2 regions of the Pseudoalteromonas sp. Of11M-6 genome follow, and region 1 is predicted to be linked to the other one. Evidence: predicted binding sites of a transcription regulator. Region 1 holds the regulator's gene; the other holds the start of a gene.
What was found. The regulator MetJ, encoded in region 1, represses methionine synthesis genes. The targets are predictions, from matches to a motif close to TAGACGTCTAGACGTCTA.
Positions count from the first base shown of each region.

Region 2: a site for MetJ is predicted at 5,161-5,178, ahead of metA (homoserine O-succinyltransferase). Genes of this name have one in related genera too.

Region 1 is NZ_JAKRFW010000021.1:35,171-44,822, forward strand. Features, by position in the region: gene MHN32_RS12235 (pilus assembly protein PilM) at 1-679, opposite strand, end outside; gene MHN32_RS12240 (PBP1A family penicillin-binding protein) at 809-3,265, shown strand; gene metL (bifunctional aspartate kinase/homoserine dehydrogenase II) at 3,341-5,689, opposite strand; gene metB (cystathionine gamma-synthase) at 5,694-6,914, opposite strand; gene metJ (met regulon transcriptional regulator MetJ) at 7,259-7,579, shown strand; gene MHN32_RS12260 (malic enzyme-like NAD(P)-binding protein) at 7,660-8,901, opposite strand.
Region 2 is NZ_JAKRFW010000027.1:20,933-30,584, forward strand. Features, by position in the region: gene MHN32_RS13975 (hypothetical protein) at 1-653, opposite strand, end outside; gene MHN32_RS13980 (hypothetical protein) at 1,022-1,495, shown strand; gene MHN32_RS13985 (tetratricopeptide repeat protein) at 1,527-3,143, opposite strand; gene MHN32_RS13990 (Ig-like domain-containing protein) at 3,394-4,125, shown strand; gene MHN32_RS13995 (DMT family transporter) at 4,172-5,062, opposite strand; gene metA (homoserine O-succinyltransferase) at 5,240-6,187, shown strand; gene MHN32_RS14005 (homocysteine S-methyltransferase family protein) at 6,177-7,256, shown strand; gene metH (methionine synthase) at 7,266-9,652, shown strand, end outside.

The DNA of each region.
Region 1 (9,652 bases):
CACCACCAAACACTTGGTCACGAGTGTAAATCGTTTTCCCAGATTGAATAACGCTAATCAGCGTAAGCACTGCGCCAATATCTATCATTGCTACGATTTTATCAAAGGCATCATTTGGCAGTTCAGGGTAAATGACATCCATGGCTCTACTTAGTGCGTAGTTTTCTACATCAACAACTTTCGCTTTGAAACCCGCTTCTTCCAATGCGCCAACCCGTGCTTGCACGCTTTCGGTACGAGCCGCAGAGAGCAGCACATTCATTTTTGACGGATCGGCTTCGTTTACTCCAATTTTTTCAAAATCTAGACTAACTTCATCTAACGGGTAAGGGATCAGGCTATCTGCTTCTATTGCTATCTGAGACTCGAGTTCAGCATCAGTTAATGACACATCCATAAAGATCACTTTTGTAATCACGGTCTGACCGGATACGGCAACTGCTGCATATTGCGTGAGCTTTGGAATGCGCCGCTTCATTTTAGTTATCGCGTTGCCGATCGCTTCAATGTCTTGAATGGCCCTTTCATTTACTGCTCCTTTCGGAATAGGTTCAATCGCAACGGCTTCTACTCGGTAGCTGGAACTTGTCTTCGACAGCAACACCGCTTTGACACAATGGGAGCCAATATCGATCCCTATCATCAGAGGTGCTTGTTTTTTTAGTAGTTGGCTCAGCATGTGAAGCGCCCGTTTCCTTTTAAGACTGTGTACCATAAAAATTTAGCACACAAAAATATTAATCGTTTTTTAATCAAGATATACTAGCAGTGTCTACCTGTAATTGGGAGTCTAACTAGGGATAATTCCGTGAAATTATTGAAAAGATTTTTACAATTCGTTTTTGTTTGTACCCTTTTAGGCGTGTTGACACTTATCAGTCTTTATTATTATGTCAAATCTGACATACCAAGTGTAGAGGTTTTGAAAGATGTTCAACTACAAACACCCATGCAAGTCTTTACACGAGACGGAAAACTCATCAATCAATTTGGTGAAAAGCGCAGGATCCCTGTACGTTTGCAGGATGTTCCACTCCCCATGCGCAAGGCATTCTTAGCGACAGAAGATAACCGTTTTTACGATCATTTCGGTATTGATCCGATAGGTATCGTCCGCTCCGCTTTAGTGCTTATCACCACAGGGCAAAAAAAGCAGGGAGCCAGTACGCTCACCATGCAACTTGCCAGAAACTTCTTCTTAACAAGAGAGAAAGCCTATATTCGTAAAGTGAAAGAAATCTTTATTGCGTTGCACATTGAGCAACTATTAACGAAAGATGAAATTTTTGAGCTTTACTTAAACAAAATTGAACTGGGCAATCGCGCCTTTGGTATCGGTGCTGCAGCGCAAGTCTACTACGGTCGCTCACTATCAGAATTAACTTTAGCAGAAATGGCAATGATTGCAGGCCTGCCAAAAGCGCCTTCTGCGTTAAATCCAATCCGTAACCCAGAGCGCGCGCAATTGCGCCGGAATGTTGTGCTCGGACGAATGCTTGCTGAAAAGTATATTACCCGCGCAGAATATAGTGAGGCGACACAAGCTCCTATCACGGCTAAATTCCATGGCGCCGAAATCGAGCTGTATGCACCTTATATTTCTGAAATGGTTCGCGCCTATATGGTCGAACGCTACGGTACTGATAAAGCTTATAACTCAGGCATGAAAGTTTACACCAGTGTGGAATCAGACATGCAACAGGCTGCTCAGCATGCATTAGTTGATAATTTACATGCCTACGATATGCGTCACGGCTTTAGAGGCGCAGAAGAAACCTATTGGCATGCTGAAACGGAATCGCCGCTAAGCCATGAAAGCATTATTACTCGCCTTAAAAAGGTCAATGAAATTGGGCCGTTAAAAGCAGCTGTGGTGCTAAGCATTGCAGAGAAAACGGCCGACCTGCTCTTAAAAACCGGTGAGCAAATTACATTGGAATGGTCAGGCTTAAGTTGGGCCAGACAATACATCAGTGAAACGCGTCAAAGCTTACCACCAAAAACAACCGCAGATATCCTCGCGCCAGGCATGCAAGTGTTTGTCCGTAAACAAGACGACGGTTGGATGTTAAGTCAGTTGCCGCAGGCATCCAGTGCCCTCGTCTCACTTGACCCGCAGGATGGGCGTGTAAAGGCGATTGTGGGCGGCTACAGCTTTGAGCTTAGCCAATACAATCGTGCTACCCAAGCTAAGCGCCAGGTGGGTTCAAACATCAAACCCTTTATTTATTCGTCCGCATTAGAAAATGGCTATACCCTAGCCACCATTCTTAATGATGCCCCGATTAATCATTGGGACAGAAGCGTTGGCGTGGCTTGGCGTCCGAAGAATAGCCCTGAAGTGTATAACGGCCCAATCCGTATTCGCCGAGCGCTTGCACAATCGAAAAACGTGGTATCTGTTCGTTTGATCAAAGGCGTTGGCATAAATAAGGCTGCTGATCATTTGCTTAAATTTGGTTTCCAAGACGCAGATATTAATCGCAGCGAGTCGTTGGCACTTGGTAGTGCAGCACTGACTCCTATTGAAATGGCGCGCGGCATGGCCACTTTTGCCAACGGCGGTCACCTCATTGAGCCGTATTTTATCGATAAAATTACCGACTCATTCGGCACTGAGCTGGGTTCTGCAGAGCCGTTATTGGTCTGCGACGAGCAGCAGCTGGAAGAACAACCTGAGCGCTGTGCACCGCAAGTAATTTCGGAGCAAAACGCATTTCTGATTGCTGATGCGCTTCACAGTGCAATCTGGGGTGGCGGTAGCTGGAAACACGACACGGGTTGGAGCGGCACAGGCTGGCGTGGTCAGTGGTTAAAACGTCGTGACCTTGCTGGAAAAACGGGTACCACCAATGACTCAGTAGATACTTGGTTTACGGGCTTTAACCGCAATGTCCTCACCACAGTTTGGGTTGGCTTTGATGATGCGAGTAAATCCTTGGGTCGTGCGGCCTACAACGCTAACCTTGGTAATAATCAACTTGTTGGTGCAGAAGCCGGAGCGATTTCAGCACAACCTGCTTGGATAGACTTTATGCGTGAGGCACTTAAAGATGAGCCTTTGGCTCCGATAGAGCCGCCACCAGGGCTTATTTCAACTCGGATTGACTTAAAGACAGGGCTTTTGTCTCGCAAGAACGATTACACATCTCGGTTTGAATATTTCGAGCAAGGTACGGCCCCAACCAAGTACGTATTGGATACGGATAGCAGCACACCGTTTGACGATACCGCGCCGCTACCGACTCACGAAGAGTTATTCTAAAATAGAAATGCCGATACAGATGTATCGGCATTTTTGTCTTATACCAGTTGTATTATATCTATTTTCTTAAAAGAGTTATTTTAGATTTTGCGTCAGCCAGAATAAATCGGAATGTATTCCCGCTGCTGTCACTTCTTTACCTGCCCCCGGGCCTTGGATCACCAGCGGGTTTTGTTCATACCATTTAGTGTGGATCACAAAAATATTATCACCCGGCGTTAAATTCGCGATTGCCGAGCCATTTGGTACCTGTGCAATGCCTACTTTTGCAGACACTTTGCCATTGCTTGCAATTTCAAGCGCACCAGTATAACGAAGCGCAGCGTCATTCGCTGTGGCCTTTGCATAGTGTGTCGCATAAAAGTCATCGAGTTGCTGGCGATTTTCTAAAAACGTTTGCCATGAACCCACACTCAATGACTCAGGCATTAACGCCTCTAATTCAATATCATCAAGCTCAAGTTCAATGTCTAACTCTCGTGCTAAGATCAAAAGCTTACGCTGCATATCACGGCCAGATAGATCTTCGCGCGGATCGGGCTCAGTAAAACCAAGTTCTTGCGCCCCGAGCACTAGCTCAGAAAATGCTTCAGAACCATCATAGCGACTACACAGCCAAGATAAAGTGCCGGAAAAGACGCCTTCAATTCTCACCACTTCATCGCCACTATTTTGCAGATCAGCCAACGCAAAGTTAATGGGTAGACCTGCGCCAACACTGGTGTTGTAACGCCATAACAGGTTACGCTCTTGTAACTGCTGACGCAGCTTGGAGTACCAACCTTGTTGTGCCGTGCCGGCATATTTATTAGCGCTGATCAAATGGCAGTCATGTTCAACAAACTGTGGATACAACTCGCTGAAACGCTCGCTCGCAGTAATATCGACCACCACTTTATGCTCGTAATCTAGCTCTTTAATACGAGTGAATAGCTCTGCTTCATTATATTCGATGGCCTCATTTTGCCATTGCTGTTGCCACGATGCTAAATTCAACCCGCTTGGACAGAACAACATTTGCTTAGAACGCAGTAAGCCAACCAACTTAAGATCAAAGTGCTCACTCAGCTTAGCGACTTGGTTTTTGCATTGTTCGATAAACACTTCACCCACATTGCCAACACCAGCTACAATCACAGCAAGCTCTCTGCCTTTATTGACCAAACGTTCGTGCAATATAGCAAGTAGATCGCTATCAATTGCTTGATCGGTTAACACTAAGCTGTAATGGCGCTCTTGCAGCACAAAACGGGTGACAATCGCATGTTCATCCAATAATTCCAGAGCTTGCTGATGTAAGCCAGCAACATCCTGACTTGGGGCAACAATAGCAAAGCCTTGTACTTGCGACTCAATAATATTGGCTCGCGAATCCAGCGCTTTAATCACAACATGGCTAAACTCAGATGGCACCAGTAAGTGTGCCTCTCCACCTTTAACAAAATGATGAATGCTATGTTGAATAAGCTGGCTTAGCTGTTTCACTTCACCACTTTTTAGCTGCTCAACGCGTAACAGGTCAAGTTGTCCAAAAGTGGTAATAAAGCGCTTCTCTTTGCTATAGCCTGCCTTTACTATCTCAGTGCCAAGTGCATCGGCGTCAAAGCTGCTGCGAACTTGCAGTTTTATATCAGTATCTTTAAGTGGAGACAGCGTTTTTGCATGTAGTACTGGATTACCTAATCGTGCGAGTAATTCAGCTTGGCCACGACATACCTTTGTGTATTTTATGGCATTGGCGACTTTACGTGGATCAGTGCTGAATACACCCGTTGTATCCGTCCAAATTGATACTTGAGCCGCATCAAGATAACTTGCCAACAAAGTCGCGCTATAGTCACTGCCATTTCGGCCTAAAGTCACCGTTTCACCTTGTGCATTTGCGGCAATAAAACCGGTAACGATATAGATAGCGTGATCATCAATTGCGCGATAGCACGCTTCTTTGTTATGGGCGTGTAGTAACACCCCCTCTTGTTGTACAAATAACGTACGAGCGTCGATAGCTTTGGCTTCGATACCTTGAGAACTTAGGTAGTTTGCTAATATACGAGCCGACCATAGCTCTCCATGTGCAAGTAAACTCGCGTAGTGAAGATGCTGTTCTTCTCGTCCTGAAGCGATTGCTTGCAGCTCATTGACAAGCTGTTTGAGTAACACACTGTGTTGTTCACCTACAAACAGGGCATCAATTAATTCACGTTGATGATTTTCAACTTGTAATAAAACATCGTTGAATGCGCGAACATCTTGCTGCTCAAAGCTTTGCCATAACTTCACTAGGGTATTCGTTGTTTTTCCTGCAGCAGAAACCACAACACTGTCACCTAGTTGACATTGCTCTAACACTATCTTGGCAACCGCCTGATAACGCTCTGGCGAGCTTAAACTCGAACCACCAAACTTATGTACTACTTTTGCCATTTACTCACCATAACGCTACTGTATGTGCCGGCGTTAATTTGAATGACTTAGCATCATCACTCGCCTGACTTTCATCAATACATGCAAATCCCGATTCCAGATCTGCAATGAGATCCTGTGCATCTTCAATGCCTACAGAAATACGAATCAACGTGTCGCCCACTCCCGCTTCTAAACGTGCTTGCGGATCCATACCCGCGTGTGTCATCGTCGCTGGATGACAAATAAGACTCTCAACCCCACCTAAAGATTCTGCCAATGAAAAGTGCGTTAGAGACGTTAAAAACTTCGCAGATGTTTGCAGATCGCCTTTGATATCAAAGCTCACCATGCCACCAAAGCCGAGCTGTTGTTTTTTCGCAAGTTCGTGTTGAGGATGCGACTCAAGGCCAGGGTAATAAACTTGGCTAACATACGGCGACTTTTCTAAATATTCCGCAATAAGCTGAGCATTTTCTTGATGTTGGCGTAAACGCACATTTAAGGTGCGCAGTCCACGTAGGGTAAGGTAACTATCAAAAGGTGCACCGGTAATACCGATATTATTCGCCCACCAAGCTAACTCATCACCCAATTCCTGTGTACGCGCGATCACCGCGCCCCCCACTACATCAGAATGACCATTGATATATTTAGTGGTTGAATGCACGACGACATCCACGCCAAAGGCAATGGGGTTTTGTAATGCAGGAGACAAGAAGGTGTTGTCAGCGGCGACCAAAGCCCCCACAGCGTGTGCTGCATTTACGACAGCTTCTATATCCGTTAACCGCAAAATTGGGTTACTTGGTGTTTCAATCCAAACTAATTTAGGTTTGATCTGCTGCAGCTGTGCAAGACTTTCTGATTGTGTGAGATCCAAGACGGCTAATTTGAGCAATCCACGCTTTGCAAGCGATGTAAACAAGCGATAGCTACCACCATAGCAGTCATGTGGAATAACCAGCGTATCGTCATGGTTAAGCAGTTGAGTTACTAGGTGAACGGCAGCCATGCCAGTGGCGGTAATAATACCACGAGCACCACCTTCAAGTTCGGTAAGTGCCTGTGCAAGCACATCACGATTAAAGTTACCGCTGCGGCCATAATCGTAGTCGCGTTTGGTATCAAAATCGGCAAAAGAATAGGTGGTAGAAAGGTAAAGCGGTGGCACTACTGCCCCATGTGCTTTATCAGCTTCTATACCGTGACGCACTGCTACCGTCGATTTATTAACTTGACTCATAAGGTCACCTAGATAGTTGGATGTTTAGACGTCTAAAAGGTTAGAGCAACAGAAACCAGAAGTCAAAACATTTATACTGCTAAATGGCTAAATAACTAGTATTTGACTATCTTTTTTAAACCGATAAAATTTCGCCACTCTAGGCGTTGCTAATACGACTGAGTTATTGAAAACTATGGCAGAGATTCTTCTATCTCGCTATGGCGGATTAGTTTATTCATCTATTTGAGTTTGGGATTTATCTTTAATTCGTAAGGTTATCCCTATATTCATGCGGTTGGTGAATAATGTAGACCAGAACCCAGTCATATTGGCATTGATGTAACTGAGGCAAGTACACAATTATGGCAAAATGGAACGGTGAGTATATTCACCCATATGCAGAACACGGTAAGAAAGCAGAGCAAGTAAAAAAGATCACGGTGAGCATACCTCTGAATGTACTCAAAGTGCTAACTGATGAGCGTACACGTCGCCAAGTGAATAACTTACGTCATGCCACGAACAGTGAGCTTTTATGTGAGGCGTTTCTACATGCCTTCACAGGCCAGCCACTGCCGAGCGATGAAGACTTGAGAAAAGATAATCCAGAGCGTATTCCTTTAGAGGTAAGACAAATAATGGAAGAGCGCGGTTTGGAGATCCCAGAAATAAACGAAGAGTGATAACTACTCTTTCGCTCTGGAAATACAGACACAAAAAAAGCCTCAATCGAGGCTTTTTCATTGGAATAATACCAATGGTATTATTCCATATATCCAGCTGGCATATCGATTTGTGCCACGCCTGATTCAATTGCAGCTATCGCTACCGCTTTTGCGATACGAGGTAACAAACGTGGATCCATTGGTTTTGGAATAATATACTCAGGACCAAACTCTAGACTATCTACGTCAGCCGCTTTTAACACTTCAGCAGGTACAGGCTCTTTCGCAATCGTTCTAATTGCTTCAACCGCTGCAATCTTCATCTCGTCATTGATAGCGGTTGCGCGTACATCAAGCGCACCACGGAAGATAAACGGGAAACACAGTACGTTATTTACTTGGTTTGGATAATCCGAGCGGCCTGTCGCCATGATCAAATCATTACGTGCACCGTGTGCAACTTCAGGGCTGATCTCAGGGTCTGGGTTAGAACAAGCGAATACCACTGGCTTGTCAGCCATTAGCTTTAGATCCTCAGCAGAAAGTAAGTCTGGGCCAGAAACACCAACAAATACGTCCGCATCTGCAATCACGTCTTGTAACGTACGCTTATCCGTGTTGTTTGCAAACAGCTCTTTGTATTCATTTAGGTCATCACGACGAGTATGGATCACGCCTTTTCTGTCCAGCATATAGATGTGCTCACGTTGGGCACCGCATTTGATCAGTAATTCCATACAAGCAATAGCGGCTGCACCCGCGCCAAGACACACAATAATCGCATCATGAATATCTTTACCTTGGATTTCCAACGCATTCAGCATACCCGCAGCGGTTACAATTGCAGTGCCGTGCTGATCATCATGGAATACAGGAACGTCACAACGTTCAATTAGCGCGCGCTCAATTTCAAAACACTCTGGCGCTTTAATATCTTCAAGGTTAATACCACCAAATGTGTCTGCGATATTTGCCACAGTATTGATGAAGTCTTCAGTGGTGTTGTGCTTAACTTCGATATCGATTGAATCAAGGCCCGCAAAACGCTTAAATAATAGTGCCTTACCTTCCATAACAGGCTTTGACGCCAAAGGACCTAAGTTACCCAAGCCAAGAATTGCCGTACCATTACTGATCACCGCAACCATATTTCCTTTACCCGTGTAACGGTATGCATTCGCCGGATCAGCCGCGATTTCACGTACTGGCTCTGCAACACCTGGGCTGTATGCAAGTGCTAAGTCTTTTACGGTCTCGGCAGGTTTAGTGAGTTCAACACTGATTTTACCTGGAACGGGCTTCTCGTGATAATCTAGAGCTTGTTGACGAAAGTCTGTCATGGCGCGATATTTTCCTACGAAGTTAATGTGAGAGTGTGGTAAACGTTCGCATTCTGAATGTTGGCAACCTAGCTAGCTGGTTACAGCAACACACAGTGCGATTAACTATATGAGCGACGACATTCAACCACTCAACAAGCGTATGTGCTTTGCTGTCGCGGTATGTCAATAGGACATATAGTTAATCGACCGTATTCACACAATACCGAGTTTTGCTCATTATTCAAGTAAAATCAGGTCTATCCACTAGCATGGTATTTTCTATACTTTTCCGAGAAGATAAGCTCAATTTTAAGAAATATTTCACAAATAAAATGACTAAAACTTAAAAAACAAGACGCTAAAACCAGCACAGAATGTATAAAACTAGCACAAATGTACACCAACTATAAAAACAATAAGAAAATTGCAACTTAACTAACTTTAACGTCAAGATACCGACATTTAATCGCAATATACTGACTTTAGTTTATATTACGTGCTCATACCTGATAGTATTTACTATATGAGCTTTGATTATTTTCACAACTTAAGCTCGTAAATGTTCAATATTTATCTGCTAAATAGAGTTTTTACTCTACCCAAGAGATCAGTAAAGTTTTGCTGCCAAACTGGCAAGTTTTTTATTTTAGAAGAATAAAAGAGACAATAAGACGGGATGACTGACGGTCTATCTGCTGATGCAGAATAGGATGTATAAATCGAGAAGGTATTTTCAAACAGGCACAAAAAAAGCACCCTAAAGGTGCTT
Region 2 (9,652 bases), on a different contig from region 1:
TAGTTAGTGACCACTTGGCCTGTGCTGGTTGAAGGGGTCACCATCTGACACGAGCATTGTGACTTAGGTCCGAAGATGGGTTTTTTAGTCAGCAATTCTTTTAATTCGGCAAGAATACCTGACGGTAGCGTCCTATCGTATTCAAGTACCGAGAGCCCTTTACGTTTAGGAGCTGCGTATTCCTTATGCCAAGTGCTGTAAAGCTGCGGTGCATTTCGCTCTAAATGTTGGCTGAGCGTTGGCACTTTTTGCTGTTGCGTCCATTTTTCGAATACCGTCGGTTTAAATTGAATAAGATATCGAGTAAAGAAAAAGTTATCTTCAGGCGTTTGCTCGGTAAAAGCATTTTCCCATGCTGATAACACGTTTTGATCTAAAGCTTTTGCTTGGCTTAGTATCTCTCCATCTCGATAGTCGCGGATCAAGCTATCGACATAGCGGTCTAATTCATATTCTTCGTCGTTGTCGGAGATATATTCAAGCAAGGAAACACGGTCTTGAGACCAGTTTGAAATGGCTTGCCACACTTCTGGGCTTACTTGAGAGGGGGCCATTTCTCCATATTCTTCTGCGGCTTGTAGTGAAATACTACCCAGTAACAACGTGCTGGTAACTAGGCTGACTAACTTTGGGGTGAAATTTCTCTGTTTCATTTTTCTATTCCTTCATCGTTGTGCTGAGTCAACATGCCTCATGCATTGTTAACTTGCCTTGTGATGTTGGAAACTTTTTCAGCGATTGAATAGGAGGTTGTAGGGCCAGTTAGGGTCAACTTGGGTAAAACCTTTGATATTAAACGGACGCATTGGGTTAGGTAAGTTTTGATATCAAGCTGTGGTAAATAAAAACTTAAATATCAAAGGTCTGCTTATATTTTTACCCGAATTTACCCAATTGCCCCGTAACTTTTGCTGCAATCAATATTCGCTTGAGGCAGGATTTTGCTATCGCCGTTATTGGAGTCTCAGCGTGAGTACATTCGCAATCGAGTAACGGTGTCATAACCAATAAGGAGACAGTTATGAGACGAGTAATAGTAGTATTGGGAGCAACTTTGATTGCGAGCTTTGTACAAGCCCATAGCCCAGAAATGATAGCGCAGCTCGAAGTTGCTGATGGGGCGAAATGTCCAAAGCGGCAAACGATTTTGCTAGGTAAAATGACATTAACTGCTGGCACCTTTAAATATTTACATAGTGAAGGAAGTAACGTTTGTACCAGTCCTAAGCAGAGTATTCCTGGTCGTATTACACCACGACTAGATTGTGGCCAGTTTGATGATTGGCGACTTGCTTATGATATGGGTAATAAAATGTGTCAATCTCTACATCATAATATGAAAGGCTTTAGTAATAGCCTAAAACCTGATATGACAGTGTATCCACGCTTTGAAGGACCTTTTGAATTCAAAGGAGACCGTCATCACCAAGAGTATGATGCCGGTATGGGCGTGACTTTAGCATGCTATTTATGTGAGACCGCGACGGATAACTAGAGAAGGGGCAAAAGCCCCTTTGTTGTATACATCAAGTAGCGTTGGAGCACGCTATGATTTGCTCCAGTTGTGCAACTTTTTGAGAAAGGGGCGCAGTATCGAAATTAGCGTCTTGGCATTGAGTGAGTACATATTGTGCCGTGGTAACAATATTTCGAATACGCGGCTTTTTGGGCAGCGTTTTGATATTAAGATAGCGTTCAAGAGTGCGCACTCGTAAGCGACCATCATCGATATTCACTTTCCACACTTTGCTTTCTTCCGCTAATTCGACACGAGTTTTGCCACTACTTTGCTCCCAAAGCGTCAAAGTGAGTGTCATTACCTCAACCATTAATTGTCTAGCGGCCTGTTCATCAATGCTCGTATGTTTACTGTGCACGCCATGAGTATCGGCGCGGGCGGTATTGCGAATAAAGCAGTAAGTAACCAAAACACCTGCTAAAAATGTGATAAACCCGACGAGTACATGAGACAACATGCTTGTCTCTGTTTGGCGCTTAGGCGCGGTCAAGACGTTAGCGCTTTGAAGGCGAAATTGATAAAGGTTTTCACTTTGTACACGACTAGTTTTAAGCATGTCATTATAACGCTGTGCGGTCTCTACCGCTTCTTTATAAGCGTGTGTTTGTAGTTGGGACTGCAATAAGGCAATGTAAAATAACTCCGTAAGCTGACTATTTTGCTGATTATGTGCTTCAAGCCCCTGTTTAAGTATCGTTTGTGCTGTTAGGTTATCGCCCTCAAGCTGCTTGAGTTTGGCTTCAATAAGCAGTGCTCGCTGATCCACTTTACCGTGTTGAATTAGTTGCCGAGTACGTTTAAATGAAGCAAGTTGCTGTTGTGCCTGAGCGATATGATTTTGAGCAATGGCAATTTCGGCCAATAATAAATAGGCTCGAGACAATTGGGTATAGGCGCCACTTTGTGTCAAAGGTTGAAGTAAATCTTCAATGATTTCAGTTGCTTTGTTGTAGTCGCGCTTTTTGTAGAAGACTTCCGCTATGCTTAGCAAGGTGTGGTTCGCTTTGACCTGGTCGCCGGCTTGTTGGTGGAGCGCATGGGCTTGACGAAATGAGAGAATGGCATCATCCAACTGATTAATATCCCTCGACACATTCCCTAAATTATTAAGTGTGATCGCTTGTCTCTGCAGGTCATTTGTTGCTTTCGCTATTTGGTAGCTTTCTAAAAATAAAGTAAGGGCGGTATCTAGATCTCCGAGTGCCTGATAAGCATTAGCTAAATCGTTTGCCGATTTACCCAGGAGTTCGTTTTGTTGCAACTTAGCCGCAAGCGTTTGCGCTTCGTGGAAGCTCTCCAGCGCTTGAATATAATTGCGCTGGCGGTAACGATTAATACCACTTTGTCTTAACACCTGAAAGCGCTGAAGTGTGGTTAACTTCCATGCCATCAACTCATCCAGTATTTGATTGCTGAGCTTTATGTCACCCGCTCGACGATACAAGCTCACAAGCTCAAGATGTGCATCAAAAGCTTGAGCACCGTTGGGTTCAAGCGTTTCAAGATGTTGCTTACAAGACAAAATTTGGCTTGTGAGGTTAGCATTATTAGCACTTGGGCATTCTGAACCATGCGCCGGTAACACAACGAGCAGTAATGCGAAAAACAAAGCAAGCAAAGGCATAAATATTAGTCTAGATACATTGTTTTTACATATTAATATAGTGATAACAAAAAGTCGTGTCTGCCTTTAATAAATCTTAGGTAGACTACTTTTTGTATTTTGTCGCTGCCTAGCTGCTGTCGCTTAACCTTGCCAGTACGACCAAGTCTCGACTTGTTAATATTGTTAGTTTAATGTGTTTTTGGTATGGTCTTGTTGCTAATTAAGGCCCAGCTGAAGAAGCTGGAAATCAATCCATAAGGAAATAAAAATGAAGTTAAATACAATGTGGCTAAAGTCACTTAGCGTCGGTGTCGCGTTATTTGCACCATTAGTGAGTGCCGCTCCTCAGCTTGATAAAGCCATATTTGAGTACAATGCTGGATTAAACATCCAAGAGGAATTTAATATCTTTGCCGAGGGCAACGTGACTGATCCAAATTATCCAAATAGTGAGCTACGTATTCAATTGGATAGTAGCAAAAGCTACGATCAAATTGGCTTTTATGACAAAGTTTACACTACATACGGTCAGGCGGTTGCATACAACACATTAGACAGACGTTGGGTTAAATTTAAGGGTAAGGTGCTTTATTTCTCAGGCGAAGACAACGGTAACCAAAAGATAGATACGATTTCTTTTCGCGTTGTTAATCCTGCTGGAGAAACATCGGAGTGGGGAGAGATCAGAGTTAGCTTAGACCAAGCGTTTGGTGGTAATTACGATGTGTATCCGAGTGATGACTTGGCACAAACCTTTGCTGGTCAACCTGTTGATGTGTACGTTAAAGATAACGATAGTGGCGTACCCTATTATTATGGTGTTGAGATTTTTAGCTCACCAGCTAACGGTACAGTATCTGTTAACAGTGACTACTCCATTACTTACACACCAAAAGCTGGGTTCATTGGCCTGGATTCGTTCCAATATCGCATTAAGGGTAACAACCTTTATGATATTACAAGCTCGCCAGCGACAGTTTCTATTTCGGTAGCAAATTAACCCCAAACTCAGGCCAATATGCACACATATTAAGTGTGTATATTGGCTATCCTTTTAGCAATAAAAATACGCCAGCCAAAGCAATTAGGCCTCCAAACATCATAGACTTAGTAATAGCTTCTCTGCGCAGTAGTCCAATTGTCATCACCATGAGCGGTGCCGTTGCAAAGATGGTTTGTGCGATAGCGGGATCAGTATGATTAACGGAAATCAACTGTAGCCACAGTCCAATAAAGGTGCCAAAAAACACTGCAACGAATAACCAGTTTTTACCGTCGATTTGTTTAAGTGTGAGTGCTTTAAACAGGCTTTGTGATTTCAAATAAACAACAATAAAGGCCACAAATAGGGTGCCGGATCCCAAGCGGATAAGTGCCGCCCACAAACTACTAATGCTTTCGTTATTTAGCGCACCTTTGGAAAGCACCATACCCGCAGCTTGGCAAATGGCAGCCGTGAGTGCAAAGCAGACTCCCAAGAGATAATGTTTTTTGTCTAATACCGGCTGGCTTCTACTTGGCTTAATCGCCAGCATCACACCAACGGTCGTCACTGCAATGCCGAGCCAAGCGGATGCGCTGAGATAAACACCAAGAAGTACAATGTTTAAGATCCCCGCGATGGCAGGTGCAAGACTTTCAATAACCAAAGTGCGAGCAGGACCTATATTTCTAAGTGCGGCAAAGTAGGCACTGTCACCAATCGCTATGCCCAGTACCCCACTTGCTATCAGCCAGCCCCAGCTCGAGGGTAAGGTCGGGTACATTGCATCACCTGCGATGAGCAAACACAAGATCATCAAAGCTGAAGCGATGACGCCTTTGCTGACGTTCAACTCAAATGGACTAAGGTGATGGCTAAATCGTTTGTACAGTATGGTTGAGCCAGCCCATACCCCAGCCGCTGCAATCGCTGCTGCTTCGCCAATACCAATCATAAATCTCAAGTTTCTTGTGTTTATTAATATGGTGGCAAGTATACATAAATTGAAATAATCAGTGAGAGGTAAGGAATCAAATTATTACCACTAATGTTTAGACGTCCATACATCTAGAGGTTGAAATTTTCTAGTTTTTGTCCATAATAATGCCATTCGATTAGTCTGGAGCAGCGCATGCCAATCACCGTCACCGACGAACTCCCAGCCATTGCCCAATTGCGTCATGAAAATGTGTTCGTGATGCCACAAAGTCGTGCATCAACTCAAGAGATCCGCCCAATGCGGCTCGCGATATTAAACTTGATGCCGAATAAGGTGGAGACTGAGGTGCAATTTATCCGATTACTGGCAAATACCCCTTTGCAGGTGAATGTTGATTTGTTGCGACTAGACACCCACCGCAGCTCTGAAAACTCAGAACAACATCTAGATATGTTTTATCGCTATTTTTCGGATGTGAAAGATCAAAACTATGATGCTTTGATCGTCACCGGCGCGCCGCTGGCGCATCTTGAATATGACGATGTGGTGTATTGGCAGGAATTGCAAGCATTTTTTGATTGGGCTGAGCACCATGTTACTTCAACCCTGTTTTCCTGTTGGGCCGCACATGCTGGCTTGTATCACCATTATGGGTTAAAGCGAGCACTCAAAAATGACAAACTTTGCGGCGTATTTAAGCACCACTGTTATTTTGATCACGGGGCGCTCACTCGTGGTTTTGATGATGAGTTCTTGGTGCCACACTCACGCTACGGCCACATCGACATCGATAAAATTAATGCGTGTAAAGACCTAGTGGTATTAGCAGGCTCTGAAAAAGTGGGCGCTTACTTAATTAAAAATCACTCAGGCAGCCAAGTCTATATTACCGGCCACCCTGAATACGACGCCGATACGCTACAAAAAGAATACCATCGTGATTGTGAAAAAATGGCCAACGCACCGCAGCCTGAGAACTATTTTCCTGAGAATGACACCAGCAAACGTCCATCTAAGACATGGCAAAGCCATGCATTCTTGTTATTCTCAAATTGGTTAAACTACTATGTTTACCAAACCACACCTTATGATATTAACTTAGTTAGCCAAGATGTAAGGACTAACAATTATGCCGAATAATGTAGCCGTAAACGGTGAGCAAATAGCAGAGCAGCTTAAGCAAGCAATGCAGCAACGTATTCTGATCTTAGATGGTGCAATGGGAACCATGATCCAAAAGCACAAATTAGAAGAACAAGACTATCGTGGTGAGCGCTTTAAAGATTGGCATGTCCTTATCAAAGGCAACAACGATCTGCTAAGTTTGACGCAGCCTGAGATAATCAAACAGATCCATCGCGATTATCTAGCTGCTGGCGCAGATATCATTGAAACCAATACTTTTAACGCCACCACCATCTCGATGGAAGATTATGACATGGCAAGCCTAAGCCGCGAGATTAATCTTGAATCGGCGAAGCTTGCACGTGCGGTATGTGATGAATTTACCGCCAAAGATCCCAGCAAGCCTCGCTATGTGGCAGGTGTACTTGGCCCAACGTCAAAAACCTGTTCGATTTCTCCAGATGTAAACGACCCTGGTTTTCGCAATATCACTTTTGACAAGTTGGTTGCAGCCTATGTCGAATCAACGCTTGCCCTTATTGAAGGCGGTGCGCACCTTATTTTGATTGAAACGATTTTTGATACGCTCAACGCCAAAGCCGCGTCTTACGGTGTAGAAGAAGCGTTCGAGCAAGCGGGCGTCACTCTGCCTGTTATGATCTCGGGCACAATTACCGACGCTTCCGGTCGCACGCTATCAGGGCAAACCACCGAGGCGTTTTATAACTCCATTCGTCATATTAAGCCAATCTCTATTGGCCTCAACTGCGCGCTAGGCCCAGATTTATTAAGACAGTATGTAGAAGAGCTGTCACGGGTTTGTGAGACTTTTACCTCTGTACATCCAAACGCAGGGCTTCCTAACGAGTTTGGTGAATACGACCTAGAAGCCGATGACATGGCAAAAGAGATTATCGATTGGGGCAATGAAGGGTTTATCAATATTGTTGGCGGCTGCTGTGGCACCACGCCCGAACATATTCGCGCCTTCGCGAGAGGCCTTGAGCAAACCCAGCCGCGTAGCTTGCCTAACATCGAAGTGCGGATGCGTTTGGCAGGTCTTGAAGCCTGTAATTTAAATTAGGAATTCACCATGACACAAACAGCAGTATTTACCAATGTCGGTGAACGTACCAATGTAACGGGATCGGCAAAATTTAAGCGCTTAATTTTAGAAGAAGATTACGAAACCGCGCTGGATGTTGCCAGAGAGCAGGTTGAAAGCGGCGCGCAAGTGATCGATATCAACATGGATGAAGCCATGTTGGACTCAAAAGCTGCGATGGTGAAATTTCTTAATCTGATAGCGTCAGAGCCGGATATTTCTAAAGTCCCCATCATGGTTGACTCGTCTAAATGGGAAGTCATTGAAGCGGGCCTGAAATGTATTCAAGGTAAAGCCATTGTAAACTCAATCTCCTTAAAAGAGGGTGAGGCACCATTTATCCACCAAGCCAAAATCATCAAGCGTTTTGGTGCTGCTGTGGTGGTGATGGCATTTGATGAAGTTGGTCAAGCGGAAACCGCAGAACGAAAGTTTGAGATCTGTCAGCGCTCTTACAAAATCTTGGTTGACGAGCTTGGGTTTCCACCTGAAGACATTATTTTTGACCCTAATATTTTCGCGGTCGCTACGGGTATCGAAGAACACGATAACTACGCCGTAGAATTTATCGAGGGCACGCGCAGAATTAAGCAAAACCTGCCACACTGTAAAGTGTCAGGGGGTGTATCTAACGTATCCTTCTCATTCCGTGGTAACAACCCGGTGCGTGAAGCGATCCACTCTGTGTTTCTTTACCATGCGATTAAAGCAGGCATGGATATGGGGATCGTCAATGCCGGTCAGTTAGCCGTGTATGACGATATTCCAAAAGAGCTCCGTGATGCCGTTGAGGATGTGATCCTCAATACCGACGCCGGTGCTGGCGAACGATTGGTTGAGATCGCGCCTAAATACTCGGGCATGGCGCAAGCCGAAAAACAGGAAGATTTAGAGTGGCGTTCTTGGCCAGTTGAAAAACGCTTGGAGCACGCCTTAGTTAAAGGGATCACCGAGTTTATCGACGAGGATACCGAGGCCTGTCGCCAACAGTTTGATAAGCCAATTCAAGTGATTGAAGGGCCACTGATGGATGGTATGAACGTGGTTGGCGACTTGTTTGGCGCGGGCAAAATGTTCCTGCCTCAAGTGGTGAAATCTGCTCGAGTGATGAAGCGCGCGGTTGCCTATCTTGACCCTTACATTGAGGCCGAAAAAGAAGAAGGCTCTAGTAACGGTAAAGTGATCATGGCCACGGTTAAGGGCGATGTACACGACATTGGCAAAAACATTGTGGGCGTGGTACTGCAATGTAACAACTACGAAGTCGTGGACTTGGGTGTGATGGTGCCAGCAGAGAAAATTCTGCAAACGGCCATTGACGAAAACGCTGATGTCATTGGTCTGTCTGGCCTTATTACGCCATCCCTTGATGAAATGGTGCATGTTGCGAAAGAAATGACGCGTCGCGGCTTTGATATTCCTCTACTCATTGGTGGTGCAACCACATCGAAAGCGCATACGGCGGTTAAAATTGAACCTCAGTACGACAAAGGTGTGATTTACGTCAATAACGCCAGTCGTGCGGTTGGTGTGGTATCTAGCCTGCTAAGTAAAACCCAAAAGCCAGAGTTTTTAGCAAAAACCGCGGATGAATACGTCAAAGTACGGGAGCAGCAGGCGCGTAAAAAGCCACGTTCAAAACCGGTTACCTTGGCGCGTGCGCGCGATAATGCGGTAAAAATTGATTGGCAAAGCTACACGCCACCGGTGCCGAGCAAGTTGGGGATCACCGAATTTAAAGACGTAAGCATCAAAACACTACGTGATTATATTGACTGGACACCTTTTTTTATGACTTGGTCGCTGGCCGGTAAATACCCACGTATTTTGCAAGACGAGGTGGTTGGTGAAGAGGCGCAAAAGCTGTTTCACGATGCCAATGCCATGTTAGATCAATTGCAACAAGATGGTAGTTTGCAACCACTAGGTGTGATCGGGTTGTTCCCTGCGAATCGTGTGGGTGACGATATTGAGATTTACAAAGATGAGTCGCGTAGCGAAGTATTGGTAACCTCATGTCAGTTACGTCAACAAACCGAAAAAACCGATTTTCCTAACTATTGTTTGTCGGATTATATCGCGCCTAAAGGCACACCTGATTATTTCGGTGCATTTGCCGTCACTGGCGGTCTTGAAGAAGATGACTTAGCAGATGCATTTGATGCCAAGCAAGATGACTACAACAAGATCATGATTAAAGCGGTCGCAGATCGCTTAGCCGAGGCATTTGCTGAATATTTACATGAGCAAGTGCGTAAAGTGTACTGGGGATTTGCAGCGGATGAAGCGCTAAGTAACGAAGAACTTATCCGTGAAAACTATCAAGGGATCCGTCCTGCGCCAGGGTATCCAGCGTGCCCTGAACACACCGAGAA